Regions from separate parts of the uncultured Gulosibacter sp. genome, predicted to be linked through region 2. Evidence: predicted binding sites of a transcription regulator. Region 2 holds the regulator's gene; each other region holds the start of a gene.
The links. Region 2 encodes HrcA, which represses chaperone genes, less so after heat shock. Its sites were predicted from a motif close to TTNGCACTCGNNNNNNNCGAGTGCNAA; they were not measured.

Region 1: a site for HrcA is predicted at 3,442-3,468, ahead of groL (chaperonin GroEL). Genes of this name have one in related genera too.
Region 3: a site for HrcA is predicted at 2,873-2,899, ahead of groES (co-chaperone GroES). Genes of this name have one in related genera too.

The regions. Positions count from the first base shown of each region.
Region 1 covers NZ_CAUPDE010000008.1:29,828-35,080, reverse strand. The annotation lists gene RQ865_RS06405 (sn-glycerol-3-phosphate ABC transporter ATP-binding protein UgpC) at 1-396, opposite strand, end outside; tRNA gene RQ865_RS06400 (tRNA-Thr) at 515-590, shown strand; gene RQ865_RS06395 (GNAT family protein) at 614-1,297, opposite strand; gene msrB (peptide-methionine (R)-S-oxide reductase MsrB) at 1,464-1,874, opposite strand; gene RQ865_RS06385 (DUF3263 domain-containing protein) at 1,999-2,250, shown strand; gene RQ865_RS06380 (LytR C-terminal domain-containing protein) at 2,280-2,855, shown strand; gene RQ865_RS06375 (cold-shock protein) at 3,039-3,251, shown strand; gene groL (chaperonin GroEL) at 3,514-5,133, shown strand.
Region 2 covers NZ_CAUPDE010000001.1:225,451-230,703, reverse strand. The annotation lists gene thyX (FAD-dependent thymidylate synthase) at 1-632, shown strand, start outside; gene hemW (radical SAM family heme chaperone HemW) at 643-1,830, shown strand; gene RQ865_RS01075 (DUF4870 domain-containing protein) at 1,928-2,353, opposite strand; gene hrcA (heat-inducible transcriptional repressor HrcA) at 2,528-3,550, shown strand; gene dnaJ (molecular chaperone DnaJ) at 3,617-4,705, shown strand; gene RQ865_RS01060 (16S rRNA (uracil(1498)-N(3))-methyltransferase) at 4,705-5,253, shown strand, end outside.
Region 3 covers NZ_CAUPDE010000010.1:73,529-78,781, reverse strand. The annotation lists gene guaB (IMP dehydrogenase) at 1-1,343, opposite strand, end outside; gene rarD (EamA family transporter RarD) at 1,454-2,377, opposite strand; gene groES (co-chaperone GroES) at 2,535-2,831, opposite strand; gene RQ865_RS07605 (class I SAM-dependent methyltransferase) at 2,974-4,191, shown strand; gene RQ865_RS07600 (hypothetical protein) at 4,233-4,964, opposite strand; gene tsaD (tRNA (adenosine(37)-N6)-threonylcarbamoyltransferase complex transferase subunit TsaD) at 5,073-5,253, opposite strand, start outside.

The DNA.
Region 1 (5,253 bases), on a different contig from region 2:
CTGCCGGTCGAGCAGGTCTTCAAGATCAAGCATCTTGGCCACCTCGCGCACACGCGCCTCAATCTCGGCCTTCGGAGTTTTGCGAGTGCGCAGCCCAAACCCCATATTGTTCGCCACTGTCATATGCGGGTACAGCGCGTAGTTTTGGAACACCATCGCGATATCGCGATTTTCGGGGGCGGTGTCGGTGACGTTCTGATCGCCGACAAAAATTTCGCCCTCATCCACCGGGTCGAGACCGGCAAGCATGCGCAGCGTCGTCGACTTACCGCATCCCGACGGGCCAACCAACACGAGAAACTCGCCGTCGGCAATTTCAAGATCGAGTGCATCCACGGCGTTTTCATTCGCGCCGGGGAAGCGGCGGGTTACGCCTTTGAACGTCACTGCAGCCATAGGGATACATGCTAGCGGCCCCGGCCTGAACGGCCCCCGCTGTTACGCGGGCGTGTAATAAGCGCGTGCTCGACGGTGGGTAACGAAGCCGTGCAAGACGGGCTAATATTGACGAGATGCCCGCTTAGCTCAGTTGGTAGAGCAGCTGTCTTGTAAACAGCAGGTCGCAGGTTCGAGTCCTGTAGCGGGCTCCAAGAAAAGGTCCTGGTCGCGCGGACTAAAAGCGTTCTATCCTGAAGAAGCGGCGCAGCGTCTCGGCGCCGGTGATCTCGATCGACTCGGTCGGACGGATGAACGTCGCCGGCGTCACACACACTTCATGCTCGATGACACCCACCAGCTCGCCATCAATCCGCTGCACGATTCGGCGAGCACCGACATCGACGTAGCCGGTCTTGCGGCTGACTGCGGCCGACGCGGCATTCCCTTCGATATAGCCGGAGCGGCACTCGAGTGCATCAAACTCGTCGAAGGCAAGCGCCACCACCATTTGCCGCATGCGTGTGCCAATGCCCTGTCCATGCCACTTGGCGGCGAGCCATGACCCCGACTCGATGCTGCGTCGCAGCGGAAAGTATTCCGCCATCACATCCTGTATTCCGACGGCTGCTCCGCCAGAGCGCACAATCAGCGGCAGCTTCCAGTTATCGGCAGCTACAGTTGCCCGCTGCTGCCACCACCAGCTCAGAGAGTGGGCGGGTTGTTGGTTAGCAACTCCCAGCTGAAACGGCAGCGCATGCCAGTCTGCAAGAAACGGCATCGGCAAGTTGGCATCGGTGATCCCGCTGCGGATGAGCTCCACAACCTCGGGGATATCGTCGTCGCGTAGCACTCGCATCTCGACATCACCGCAGCGGATATGGAGCTGATACGGCGGGAAGAGTTCTTCGAGCGTCAACATGTGCCGATTCAAGCATCTGGAAGCGTAGAGACAGTGAGCAACTCGGAAGATTTTGGGGCTTCGAGGCGCTATACGCTATCGAAGCCCCAAAATCTTTCGCTGAACTCACTTACCCGGGCACAGGCGGTCAGCAAGGGCGGCCCCAAAGCGATAATTAAGCGTGCCGCTACTGCGCGGCCTCGCCATCGGGCACAAAGCGTAGCGCCACCGAGTTCATGCAGTAGCGGCTGCCGGTAGGGGTGCCGAAACCGTCGGGGAACACATGCCCGAGGTGCCCGTCACACTCCGCGCAGCGAATCTCGACCCGGCGCATGCCCAGCGAATTGTCTTCATGCTCGGTAACCGCCTCGGGCCGCAGCGGCTCCCAGAAACTCGGCCAGCCGCATCCGGCATCGAATTTTGTTTCGGCACGAAATAGCTCGTTGCCGCATCCGCGGCACACATAGTGGCCCGGTTCCCAATGCTCGTTGTATTCGCCGCTGAATGGCCGCTCGGTGCCGGCCTCGCGCAGCACGTGGTAGGCGCTGGCATCAAGGATTTCACGCCACTGTTCGTCGCTGCGTTCGGATGCGTTCATGGCACTCGCTTTCGGTGGAAGACAGAAACAGAAAAGCTGTCTCGCACGATACCGCGCGGCAATTGATTTGCGTCGGGTAGTGCGGAGTAAACTTCAAAAAACATGCTCGAGGAAGGAGGCGACTGTGGAGCTGACCGAGCTAGAAATGCAGCTGCTGGCTTTCGAAGAGTCGCACCCGCAACACACGCGAGCAAAAGAAGACCTGCTCAGGCGAGAGTTCGGGCTAACCTCAGCTCGCTACTACCAGACCTTGAGTACGCTGATTGATGCTCCCGCGGCCCTGCGCGCCAATCCGCTGTTGGTGCGGCGGCTACAGCAGCGACGAGACCAGACACGTGCGCGCCGTACTGGCACCTCGGCACGGTTAGCCCAATAAGCAGGCAGCCCAGTAAAGGATTCACGAGCTTGGCGAACTACCCCAAAGATCGATTCGATGAGTTTCCGAAGTCGGTGCAGCGTCGCGGTGCCCACCGTGCGCCGCGCACCCGGCTTTCGAAGCTGGGTTCGTGGCTGATTGCACTGGCCTCGGTGCTGGTGTTGGTGGCGATCGGTGTTGGGGTGATGTGGGCGATTGACCGTCAGGTGCAGTTCACAGCCTCGCTCGGAGAGAACAAGGCCGAACCCACACAAACTGCTTCAGCGGCGCCCACACCCACGCCCACTCCAACCGAGACCACTCCTGAACCAGACAAGACGATGCCGGTCACGGTGCTCAACGGTGAGGGTACGGGTGGACTCGCCACCGCTGGCAGCGACCGGCTAACCGCCGATGGCTGGAATGTCGGCTATGTGGCTGACGCCGATAGCTACGACAACCCTGTCACCATGGTGTATGTCGCTGTCGAAGACGAACTTCCCACCGCCGAGGCGGTCGTGGTGACGTTGGGTTTCGGGTCGGCTGCGGTGAACCCCGAATATGCCGAACCCGGCACCGTGGTGGTGGTGCTCGGTGACGACTCGATCGGCCTGCTCGGGGAGTAGAGCCGCTCGGCTGGCCGTCACGGGCTGCGTCCGGGGACGTTTCGGCCCGGATATTTGCTCAACGTTCAACTGTTGCTTGCCGTGCAGACACGCTCGGCACACCTGGGCGCAATAGCTTCAGGATGATCGAGTCGGCTGCCGATTGGGTAGCGGCAAACAACAGGCGACAGGATGGGCGGCCCTATGGCAACCGGAACAGTCAAGTGGTTCAACGCCGAGAAGGGCTTCGGATTCATCACTCTTGATGAAGAGAACGCGCCAGATGTGTTCGTGCACTACAAGTCGATTGAGATGGAGGGATTCCGCACCCTGGATGAGGGCCAGCGGGTGGAGTTCACCATTGTTGACGGGCCGAAGGGATCGCAGGCCGAGCAAGTGCGGCTCGCCAATTCATAGTTGCGTTGCCGAGGCCGGGCAGCCGCGGTGACGTTTGCCGGCCTAATTTTGGGTTGTGTGTGCCCCGGTGCAGAGCAGTCGCTGAGCCCTGAAACACCAGCCTGGATGCGGCATAGCCTCGCCCTGTTCGCCATCGGCGCAAGCGCCCGGCTCAGCTTGCACTCTCAGGTAGCGAGTGCAAATATGGGTGCTGGCACTCGGATCTTGTGAGTGCAAATTGCCAGGACCGATAGCTTCCGTCCGGGAAAGGACCCAAGAACTTATGTCGAAGATCATCACCTTTGATGAAGAGGCCCGTCGCGGTCTCGAACGTGGCCTAAACGTACTCGCCGACACCGTTAAGGTGACCCTCGGCCCCCGCGGCCGCAACGTTGTGCTCGAGAAGAAGTGGGGTGCCCCCACCATCACCAACGACGGTGTCTCGATTGCCAAGGAAATCGAACTCGAAGACCCGTTTGAGAAGATCGGTGCCGAGCTCGTCAAGGAAGTTGCTAAGAAGACTGACGATGTCGCCGGTGACGGCACCACCACTGCCACCGTGCTCGCTCAGGCTCTCGTGCGAGAAGGCCTGCGCAACGTAGCCGCTGGCGCCGACCCGGTGTCGGTTAAGCGCGGTATCGACAAGGCCGTTGCCGCTGTCACCGAGCACCTGCTCGATTCGGCCAAGGAAGTTGAAACCAAAGACCAGATCGCGGCAACCGCATCGATCTCGGCTGCCGACCCTGAAATCGGCCAGATCATCGCCGAAGCTATCGACACCGTCGGCAAGGAGGGCGTGGTCACTGTCGAAGAGTCGAACACCTTCGGCACCACCCTCGAACTCACCGAGGGTATGCGCTTCGACAAGGGCTACCTCTCGCAGTACTTCGTGACCGACGCTGAACGTCAGGAAGCAGTCTTCGAAGACCCCTACATCCTCATCGCCAACAGCAAGATCTCGAACGTTAAAGACCTCCTGCCGGTTGTTGACAAGGTGATGCAGGCTGGCAAGCAGCTGCTCATCATCGCCGAGGATGTTGACGGCGAAGCGCTTGCCACGCTCGTGGTGAACAAGATCCGCGGCATCTTCAAGTCGGTTGCTGTGAAGGCGCCCGGCTTCGGCGACCGCCGCAAGGCCATGCTGCAAGACATCGCCATCCTCACCGGTGGTCAGGTCATCTCGGAAGAGGTCGGCCTCAAGCTCGAGAACGCAACGCTCGACATGCTCGGCCAGGCTCGCAAGGTGGTAATCACCAAAGACGAGACCACCATCATCCAGGGCGCTGGCGCCCAGGAGCAGATCGAGGGTCGCGTTGCGCAGATTAAGGCCGAGATCGAAAACAGCGACTCAGACTACGACCGCGAGAAGCTGCAGGAGCGTCTGGCCAAGCTCGCCGGCGGCGTTGCCGTGATCAAGGCCGGTGCGGCCACCGAGGTTGAGCTGAAAGAGCGCAAGCACCGCATCGAAGACGCCGTGCGTAACGCCAAGGCCGCCGTCGAAGAGGGCATCGTCGCCGGTGGTGGTGTTGCACTCGCTCAGGCAGGTTCCGTTATCGACGCGCTTGAGCTTGAGGGTGACGAAGCAACCGGTGCCGCCATCGTGCGCGCCACCCTCGACGCTCCGCTCAAGCAGATCTCGATCAACGCTGGCCTCGAAGCCGGTGTGGTTGCCGAGAAGGTTCGCGGCCTCAGCGCGGGCCACGGCCTCAACGCCGCAACTGGAGAGTATGTCGACATGATCGAAACCGGCATCCTTGACCCGGTGAAGGTGACCCGTTCGGCGCTGCAGAACGCAGCTTCGATCGCTGGTCTGTTCCTCACCACCGAGGCTGTCGTTGCCGACAAGCCGGTTCCGCCGAGTGCTGCTCCGGCTGCCGACCCGACCGCAGGCATGGACTTCTAACCAAGTTTTTGCGGTGACCGCCGCGGGCGGTAGACGGTTGCAATCCGTCTGCCGCCCGCGGCGATTTTTGTGCAATCTTTTCACCCACTGGGCGGATGCGGGACGACCCCGCTACGACGC
Region 2 (5,253 bases):
AGCAGACCCTGGTAACTGATGCGCAGGCCACGGAATCGGGAGAGCTCGCCAAACGTGACCTCGGGCTCATTAACTTTTTGATGCGCGACCGGCACGGCACTCCGTTCGAGCACAACTCAATGACGTTCTATGTTTCCGCGCCAATTTTTGTGTTCCGTGAGTTTCAACGACACCGGATGGCAAGCTATAACGAAGAGTCGGGCCGCTATCGGCAGCTGCGTCCGGTGTTTTACGTGCCGAACCGCGACCGTATGCTCGTGCAGGAGGGGCGCCCCGGTAAGTACGAATTCTTTCCCGGCACCCCCGAACAGCACGAGCTGGTAGAACTCGAAATTCGCGAGTCGTCTATCCGTTCGTATGAGTCGTATCAGCGGATGCTTGCGGCAGGGGTTGCACGCGAGGTGGCCCGTTCGGTATTGCCAGTGAACATCTACTCGAGCATGTACGTCACCATGAACTCGCGTTCGTTGATGAACTTTCTCTCGCTGCGCACCAAGCGAGACGACTCAACGTTCCCGTCATTCCCACAGCGAGAGATCGAGATGGTGGCCGAAAAAATGGAATCGTTCTGGCGCGAACTGATGCCGGTAACGGCCGAGGCCTTCGACAAGAACGGTCGCGTTGCCCCCTAGCTCGCCGCCGGTGGGAGAACCGGTACCCGCCGACGGTGCGCTACCGCTAGAATCAGTGTCGGCGGGTCGCCAGTTCGGTGCCTATGTGCATATTCCGTTTTGTCGGGTGCGCTGCGGCTACTGTGATTTCAACACCTACACCGCTGAAGAGCTCGGTTCGGTGAGTCGCGGTAACTACGCTGATTCGGTGCTACGCGAGATCGCACTGGCGCACGGTGTGCTGAAACGCGCGGGACATCACGAACCGCTTTCGACCGTCTTTTTCGGCGGCGGTACACCGACACTCCTACCCGCCGACGATCTGATTGCTGTGCTGTGGGCGCTGCGCGACACGTTTGGCATTGCTTCGGATGCCGAGGTGACCGTCGAAGCGAATCCCGACACCGTGGATGCCGAAAAACTTGCCGCACTGCGCGCTGGCGGTGTAACCCGGGTGAGTTTTGGAATGCAGTCGGCTGTGCCGAGCGTGCTCGCAACGCTCGATCGCACGCACACACCCGAACGGGTGCCCGAGGTGGTGGCAGCGGCGAAAGCGGCCGGATTGGAAACCTCGGTCGACCTCATCTACGGTGCCCCCGGAGAAACACTCACCGATTGGGAGTGTTCGCTGAAGGCGGCAATTGCCCTAGAACCCACCCACATTTCTGCGTATGCGCTCATCGTGGAGCCCGGCACGGCCCTGGCTCGGCGCATCCGCTGCGGCGAACTCGCCCCGGTTAGCGATGATCTGCAGGCCGATATGTATGAACTCGCTGATGCGCGATTGGGCGAGGCCGGATTCGAATGGTACGAGATCTCAAACTGGTCGCTCGGCGGTAAACATCCGTCGCGACATAATCTGGCCTACTGGCACGACACCGATTGGTGGGGTTTCGGGCCCGGCGCGCACAGCCACGTTGACGGAGTAAGGTTTTGGAACGTGAAGCACCCGGCCGCATATGGTGACCGGCTCACAGCGGGAGTCTCACCCGCTCAGGGTAGGGAGGTGCTCGGCGCGCAAGAACGCACCCTTGAGCGGGTGCTGCTACGTACCCGGTTGCGCGAGGGGTTGCCGGTTATCGAGCTACCTGACCGTTCGCGCGTGCCAGAACTCATTGCTGATGGGTTGGTGGATGCGGCGGCGGCGATGCGGGGCCGGATCGTACTGACGCTGCGCGGACGGCTGCTGGCAGACGTGGTGGCGCGCACCCTCGCCTAGACATACTCGTGCCATTACTCATAATGATGGGGTGAAATACACAAAAATGGGTTGCGAACTGTCGAGTTCGCGACCCACTTTGTGAAGTGTGCGGTGACTACTGCACGAGGTTCAATGTGAACGGGTAGCGGTAGCCGCCGTTGTTGCTGGTTTCAATGGTCGCGTAGATCGCGAAGATGACATTGATTAGCCACACGGCACTGAGCAGGATGCCGCCTATGATCCCGCCGATAACCGGGATGACGGAGAGTATGCCGCAGGCAATCGAGGCGATTGTCACGGTGATGCCCCAATTGAGGGCCTCTTTCCCCTCGCGGTCGTGAGCTTCACTGGTTTCGCGCGTTGCGAGCCAGTACACGAGCGGGCCGATCACCGAGACGAGGTTCAACAGGTGGCCCCAGATGAGCGAGGTATTGGGGTTCGTCGATGGCGGTTGACCCGGCTGACCGTGCTGGCCGACGCCGTAGGGGGTCTGCGGCTGGGAGCCGTTGCCGGGCTGCGACTGGTCGGGAGTCGAAGTCATCTTGAATTGTCCTTCCGCTGCGGATCGGTTTCGTTACAGCTAACACGAGCAGTGTGTCGAGCAGCGAGCCCAGTTGTCAGTTACGCGGGCAGCGAAACGGCCAATGTACCCATCTGGCGGCGTACAATTGGCAGTCAACGTGTTGGAGTGCAAACTCAGAACGGTGGTGAACTGATGATTACCGAGCGGAGCCTCGAGGTGCTGCGCGCAATTGTCGGGGACTATGTGGCCACCAGCGAACCGGTAGGGTCGCAACGGATTGTTGATCGGCACGGATTTAATGTGTCGGCGGCAACGATTCGAAACGATATGTCGGTGCTCGAAGAGGCTGAACTCATCACGGCCCCGCACACCTCGTCGGGACGTATCCCGACCGACAAGGGGTACCGCGTGTTCGTTGACCGGTTGGCCGAGGTGCGCCCGCTATCACCGGCGCAACGTCGGGCGATTTCGCAATTTATGGCCGGCACTCTCGACCCCGAGCAATTGCTTGACCGATCGGTGCGAATGCTCGCTCAGCTCACGGGATCGGTTGCCATTGGACACCTGCCGTCGCTGTTAAACACTGATGTGCACCGTATTGAGCTCGTGCCGCTGCACGAGCGGCGGGTGCTCACGGTGCTGATTACCGATAGCGGTCGCGTCGAGCAGCGTATTACCGAACTGCCCGCGCCCGCCACTGCCGAGCTGCTTACTCGGTTGCGGGATCGATTCAACGAACAGCTGGTGGGCAAACCGCTCCGGGATGCGGCGGCGCTGCTGCGCAACCCCGATGAGTTTCTCACACCTGAAGATGTGGCAGCGGGCACCCCGCTGGCCGCCGCACTCGTTGACCAGGTGCTGGCGAATCAGCATCACCGCCTAGTGATCGCGGGTGCCGCAAACCTGGCACGTTCAGAACGAGACTTTTCGACCATCCTGCCGCTTTTGGAAGCTATCGAAGAGCAGGTGGTGCTGCTTCGCCTATTCACCGAACTCGATATCAACGACCGCGAGGTGGCGGTATCTATCGGTCACGAACATGAAGACGCCACGCTTGAAGAGGCGAGCGTGGTAGCGACCCAGTATCGAGCGGAGGGTGGTGCGGCGCGCGTGGGACTTCTGGGCCCAACACGAATGGACTACTCAAACAATATTGCCGCGGTGCGTGCGGTTGCCCGATATCTCTCGCGGCTGATCGACGACATCCACGATTGATCCGCTCCGCACTGTAGACCGAACGTTGCACCCCCTTTCAACCACAGTTATGAGGAGCCGTTTAACTTGGCAGATTTCTACGAAACCCTCGGTGTTGCCCGTGATGCGAGCCAGGACGAAATCAAGAGGGCCTATCGCAAGCTTGCGCGGCAGCTGCATCCCGATGTGAACCCGTCACCAGAAGCTGCCGAGAAGTTCAAGGATGTAACCGCGGCCTACGACACGCTCGGTGACCCGCAGCGCCGGCGACAGTACGATGCCGGACCGAGCGCCGGCGGCGGCTTCGGCTTTGGTGATATTTTCGACGCTTTCTTTGGTGGTGCAGCGGGTGGTCGCGGTCCGCGGTCGCGTGCGCAGCGCGGACAGGATGCGCTGGTGCACGTCGATCTCGACCTGCACGAGGTGATGTTTGGCACGCACCGCGATATTGAGGTCAACACCGCTGAACGCTGCCCCGATTGTGACGGGACCTGCTGCGCCGACGGCGTGTCACCGAAGACCTGTTCAGAATGTGGCGGTGCCGGTGAGGTGCGCCGCCAGGTGCGTTCGGTGCTCGGGCCGGTGATCACCGCCTCACCGTGCGGCACCTGCCACGGCTACGGCACGGTGATCGACAAACACTGCAACACCTGCCACGGCCAGGGTCGAGTGCGGGCGCGCACCACGATTCCGGTTGATGTTCCCGCGGGCGTTGACTCTGGTCTGCGTATCCGGCTTCCCGGTCAGGGGGAGGCAGGCCCCGCGGGTGGCACCAATGCCGATCTGTATCTTGAGATTCGGGTTCGCGATCATGAGGTTTGGCATCGTTCGGACGACGATCTCGAATGCCTGCTCGAAGTGGGCATGGTTGACGCGGTGCTCGGCGCGCACGTTACGCTGCCGGGACTCGGCGGGGATATCGAACTCGATATCCCCGCCGGAGTACAGTCGGGCGAGGTGCTCACCGTGGCTGGGCGCGGCATCACCCGCCTACAATCGACCCAGCGCGGTGATGTGAAGGTAACCGTGCAGGTGATCACTCCGACGAAGCTCGATGGCCGACAAAAGCAGCTGCTGCGCGAGTTTGCCGAACGCGACCGCAATTCAGCCAAACCTAAACTCGCAGCCACGAAACACGGTTTGTTCTCGAAGATGCGGGAACGATTCGGGCGCTAATGGCACACGCGTATCTGGTGGAGTGGCTCGCCGATACCGCTGCCGGCGAGCAAATCACCGTTGACGGTGATGAGGCGCGACACGCGGTGAAAGTAGCGCGCCTGCGGGTGGGTGAACAGATTGAACTGTTGAACGGGCAGGGCATGCGCGCGGTGTGTGAAACTATTGCCGTGTCGCCAAGCGCTTTCGAAGTGCACGTGCTCGAGGTGACGCGGGACGCTGAGCCGAATCCGCGCATCCACCTGGTGCAAGCGCTTGCCAAAGGCGGCCGTGACGAGATGGCGGTGCAGGCCGCGGTAGAACTCGGTGTCAGTTCGGTAACACCGTGGCAGGCGCACCGCTCGGTTTCGCAGTGGCGTGGTGAGAAGGTGGCCCGGCAGCGAGATCGCTGGGCGAGTATCTGCCGCGAGGCCGCGAAGCAATCACTGGCATCACGACTACCTGCCGTTGCCGAACTTGCAGTGAGCGTGCCGCAACTCATGCAGCGGATGCCTGCTGCACAGGTGTTCGTGCTCGATCCGCGAGCTGAAAAACGGCTGAGCGAGATT
Region 3 (5,253 bases), on a different contig from region 2:
TGGTGCACGTTTTGCCGCACCGTGCCCCGATAGGGCACCTTGCCCTCGATCCCCTCGGCAATGAGGTCGTCGTCACTGGGCACATCCGCCTGGAAGTAGCGGTCGCGCGAATACGAGGTCTTCTTGCCGCGCGTTTGCAGCGCCCCCAGCGAACCCATCCCGCGGTATTGCTTGTATTGCTTACCGTTCACGAAAATCAGATCGCCCGGAGCCTCATCGGTGCCCGCCAGCAGCGACCCGAGCATCACCGAGTTCGCCCCGGCGACCAGTGCCTTCGCGATATCGCCCGAGTACTGTAGGCCACCATCGGCGATTACCGGCACACCGCTGCCGCTAGCAGCCTGTGCGGCCTCGTAGATCGCGGTCACCTGCGGAACCCCCACACCGGCAACCACGCGCGTGGTGCAGATCGAACCGGGGCCGACACCCACCTTGATCGCATCCGCGCCGGCATCAATGAGTGCCTTTGCGCCCTCGCGGGTGGCGATATTGCCGCCGATGATGTCAACGTTCTTGAATGCCGGGTCGCTCTTCAACCGCTTGATCATCTCAATCTCACCGCGCGATTGACCGTTGGCAGTGTCGACCACGATGACATCCACACCGGCATCGCGCAACGCACCGGCGCGCTCCCACGCGTCACCGAAGAAACCGATTGCGGCACCGACGATAAGCCTGCCCTGCGCATCCTTTGACGCGTTCGGGTATTTGTCGCGCTTGTCAAAGTCTTTAACGGTGATCAGCCCTCTGAGCACACCATCTTTATCGACCAGCGGCAGCTTCTCGATGCGGTGGCGACCGAGCAGCGCAAACGCTTCGTCACCGTCAATACCGACCTCGGCGGTGATCAGCGGCTGCGAGGTCATCACCTCGCGCACCCTGGTGGTGCGCATTTCGCTCATCGGCACGAAGCGCATGTCACGGTTCGAGATGATGCCGACAAGCTTGTTGCTGCCCTCTTCAACGACCGGCAAACCCGAGATACGGTACTGGCCGCAGATCTCATCAACCTCGGCGACGGTCATGTCGGGGGTCGCGGTCACCGGGTTGGTGATCATGCCCGACTCAGAACGCTTCACACGGTCGACCATCTCGGCCTGATCTTCGATCGACACATTGCGGTGCAGGATGCCCAAACCACCCTGGCGGGCCATGGCAATCGCCATCCGCGACTCGGTAACCGTGTCCATTGCTGCCGAGATCAGCGGCACCTTGACCGAGATATTGCGGGTTACCCGGGTGGTAGTGTCAACTTCGCTGGGGATGACGTCGGTTTCTTCGGGGAGAAGAAGGACGTCATCGTAGGTGAGTCCGGTGAGGGCGAACGGGTTATGCTCGGTCATTCTGCTCGGCTCCAGGATCTACGGGTTGATACACAGCGTGACTTTCATCTTACGCCGGGCACCCGCAGCTGTCGGTGTGCGCAGCCTCACCCACAGCTTGCGGCATGGAGCTAGACACCGGGAGTGGGCACCACCAGGTTCCGGCTTGCGCGCAGATCGCGCACCATGTCAATCACGAACAGCGCCAACGCCGCCCACACAATCGCGAAAGCGATCCAACGCTCCATCGGCATGTGTTCGCGAAACAGCACGAGCCCGGCAATGAACTGCAGCGTCGGCCCCAAAAACTGAAAGAAGCCGATTTCGATCAGCGGCAGTTTGGCGGCGGCCGACGCAAACAGTAGCAGCGGCAGGCTCGTGATCACCCCGGCCAAAAGCAGCACCACAGTGTGCCCGAGCGAGACCGTGCCAAAGGTAAAACTCCCCTGCACAATCACCACAGCCAGCAAAACCACCGCCACCGGTGTCACCATGACGGTTTCGAGCATGAATCCCGCAACCGGGTCGACTCGCCCGCTGATCGCTTTTTTCACCACGCCATACAGCGCAAACGTGGTCGAAACTGAAAGCGCCAGCCAGGGTGGTGAGCCGTATCCCACAATCAGCACCACCACCGCTATGGCTGCGAGCACGAGCGCCATCACCTGCAGCGGCCGCAATCGCTCACCGAAGATGAGCATCCCGAACAGCATCGACATGAGCGGGTTGAGGTAGTAGCCAAGTGCCCCCTCAAGTGGCTTGTTCAGCTCAACCGTCCACACATACAGCAGCCAGTTGCCAAGCACCAGCACTCCCGCTAGCGCCAGCAGCAACACCGTGCGTCGCTCGCGCAGCAGTGCAGTGAATCGCGACCAGCGCCGTGTGAGCTGCAGCACGCCCGCACAGAACACCACCGAGAGCAGCACCCGCCACGCAATGAGCTCGAGTGTGCCGGTCGGGCGGGTAAACCACAGATAGATGGGGAGGATGCCCCAGATCCCGTACGCAAAAAGTGCGTGGGTGATGCCGATAGCCCGGTCGCTGCGGTGCGTCATGGATGCATCGTAGAGGTTTTCGCAGTCGGCCGGGCAGCCGGCGGCATCGAGAGTAAGGGGAGCTTGGTCGCCGAAATATGCAACGGGGCGCCACCGTACTCGGTGACGCCCCGCGCGTCTGAATGCCGATGTCAGCGCATCGGCAAGCCACTTGTGCTTAGAGCACCTTCGCCAGCACGTCGCGTGCCGACAGCAGCAGGTAGGTGTCACCCGCGTACTTCACCTCGGTGCCGCCGTACTTCGAGTAGATGACCTTGTCACCGACTTCGACATCGAGCGGGATGCGGTGCTCGCCTTCGTCATCGAAACGGCCCGGACCCACCGCGACAACTTCACCCTCCTGGGGCTTCTCTTTCGCGGTGTCGGGGATGACCAGACCCGAGGCGGTGGTCTGCTCGGCCTCGAGCTGCTTGATGAGGATGCGATCTTCGAGCGGCTGGATGTTCACCGACACAGTTGACCTCTTTCGTTGCAGAAATGCTTACTGGGTAAGTCTTAGCACTCTCACCCTGAGGGTGCTAACGATTACTTTACGGCCGGTTGCCTGGAGGTTCCAACTGAGCGCGCTCCCCGTTGTACGCCATTAGCGTAGAAGTATGAATCTCGACGATGCCCGAACACTGCTCACCCCCGAAACAGTCGCGCTGCTCAACCAGTTTGCCAAGCTGGGTTCGGGGCGTGATGCGCTCTCGGCAGTGAGCGCGCTGCGCCGCGCCGGCGCCACCCCTCGACAGTCGGCGGTGATCATGACACAGCTCAAACTGCGCCGGCAGGCACACGTCAAGTTTGGGGAGTTTGCGCAGCGGATGCTGTTCACTCGCGACGGCCTCGCGCAGGCCACTCGCCTCGAAGTTGCCGCTCATCACGCGAACCGTTTTCGCCACGCGGGATGCGTACGGGTCGCCGATTTGGGATGCGGTATCGGTGCCGATTCGATGGCACTCGCTGGCCTGGGCTTTGAACTGCTGGCGGTGGATGCCGACGAGGTGACGGCGGCGATCGCCACCCACAATTTGGCGCTGTTCCCCAACGCCACTGTCGCACATGCGCGCGCCGAAGATGTGGACCTCACCGGTTTTGACGGAGTATTTCTCGACCCGGCGCGACGCGCCCAGCGAGAGGGCGCCACCGAACCGGGAGACAGCGTACGGCTCAGCGACCCAGCACAGTGGCAGCCCTCGCTCGAGTTCGCATTCGGGTTCGTCGATGGCACGCGCGCGGTAGGAGTCAAACTGGGCCCGGCGCTCGATCACAACCTCATTCCTGACACCGCCGAGGCGCAGTGGGTTTCTGTGGGTGGTGATCTTGTTGAGTGTTCCCTGTGGTTTGGTGCGGCCGCCCGTGACCGGGTGCGTCGCAGCGCACTACTGATTTCGGCGAGCGGCACCGGCGAGATGACCGCGGCGACCTCAATTGCAGATGCGGTGCCCGATGCCGCTGTCGGCGAGCTGGGGGCATGGCTGCATGAACCGGATGCGGCCATTATTCGCGGCCGTTTCATTGGCCAGTTGGCGGCGCAGTTTGGTGGCCGGATGATTGCCCCGCAGATTGCTTGGATCACCACGGATGGGGCCGTCGAAACCCCGTTTGCTAAATCATTTCGGGTGCTCGAGCAGTTCAAACTCGATATCGCCACACTCAAGCGTGAACTGCAAGAGCGCGAGATTGGCACGCTCGAGATTAAGGTGCGCGGGGTTGATATCGACCCGCAGGATTTCCGTCGCAAGCTGCAATTAAAGGGCCACGGGTCGGCCACGCTCATCTGCACGCGGCTGGGCGAACGGCGCGTAGCCATCCTCGCTGAACGCGCCTAGGGCGCAGCCAACCGAAAGCCGCTCGCGCGAAACTCGGTGAGCTAGACGATTAACAGCACAACCAGTGTGGCCACCGCGAGCGCCACCGCCACGGCACCACCGCCGGTGGCGAGCATCGACAGCATCCGGTTCGATTGACGCATCCCGATCACACCCGCGACGATGGCTCCGACCCCGAGCACCCCGCCAACGATCCAAGCCGAGCCGGGAAACATTAGCGCAACCAGTGCGCCAACTGCGAGCACGAGCGCGGTGTAGGCGACCGTCTGCGGTACGGGGGCTTGCGCGGGTGCGTGACCATACTGGGTCGGCGCGAACTGCCCCTCGGTTGCGGGAGCGTATCCCGCGTTGGGAGGTAGCCCGGGCATTTCTTGTTCGCGTGCGCGTTCGGGCATAAACGCCCGCTGCCCTGGTGCCTGGTAGCCGGAGTTGTCTTCGGTGACACCAAACGTGCCGCCGGCTGCGGGAACTTCGCGGTTGCCGTCACGCACCACAGCGTCAACGGTTGAGGGTTCAGCACCGGTTTCGGGAAGCATGGGCCGGGCGCGCTCGATGCGGTCGTCTGCTGCGACCGCCGCATCGCCGGCCGGGTTAACCGGGTGGGCGCCGCTGGCGGCACCGTAACCCGAATCTTCGTCAGTAACCCCAAATGTGCCGCCGGCTGCGGGAACGGCCGCTTCGCTAGCATCCTCCTCGTTAAGGTGGATCACTTCATCGATTTCGGGCTCGTTCGCCGGCATGGGGTTCTGCGATCGTTCGTTCGATGCCGTCATCACGCCTCCAGGTAACACTGTTCGTCGTCGTCATCTTATGAGGTAAAAGTTTGCAACTCGCCGGTAATGCTGCTGCCGGTTTGCGGATCACACAAAAGTCTGAGGAGTTTACCGTGTCGTTTCGACTTCTGGGCTGGTTGTCGAGGTCAGTTCTGCCGCTCCCACAATCACCTGGGCGCAGGTCATCGGCAGGGTTGAATCGGCAGCAAAGCTCACCGGTGATGGTGCGCGCCCGGCCGCGACGAGTTCGGCTCCGAGAGCAGCGATCATGGCGCCATTATCGGTGCAT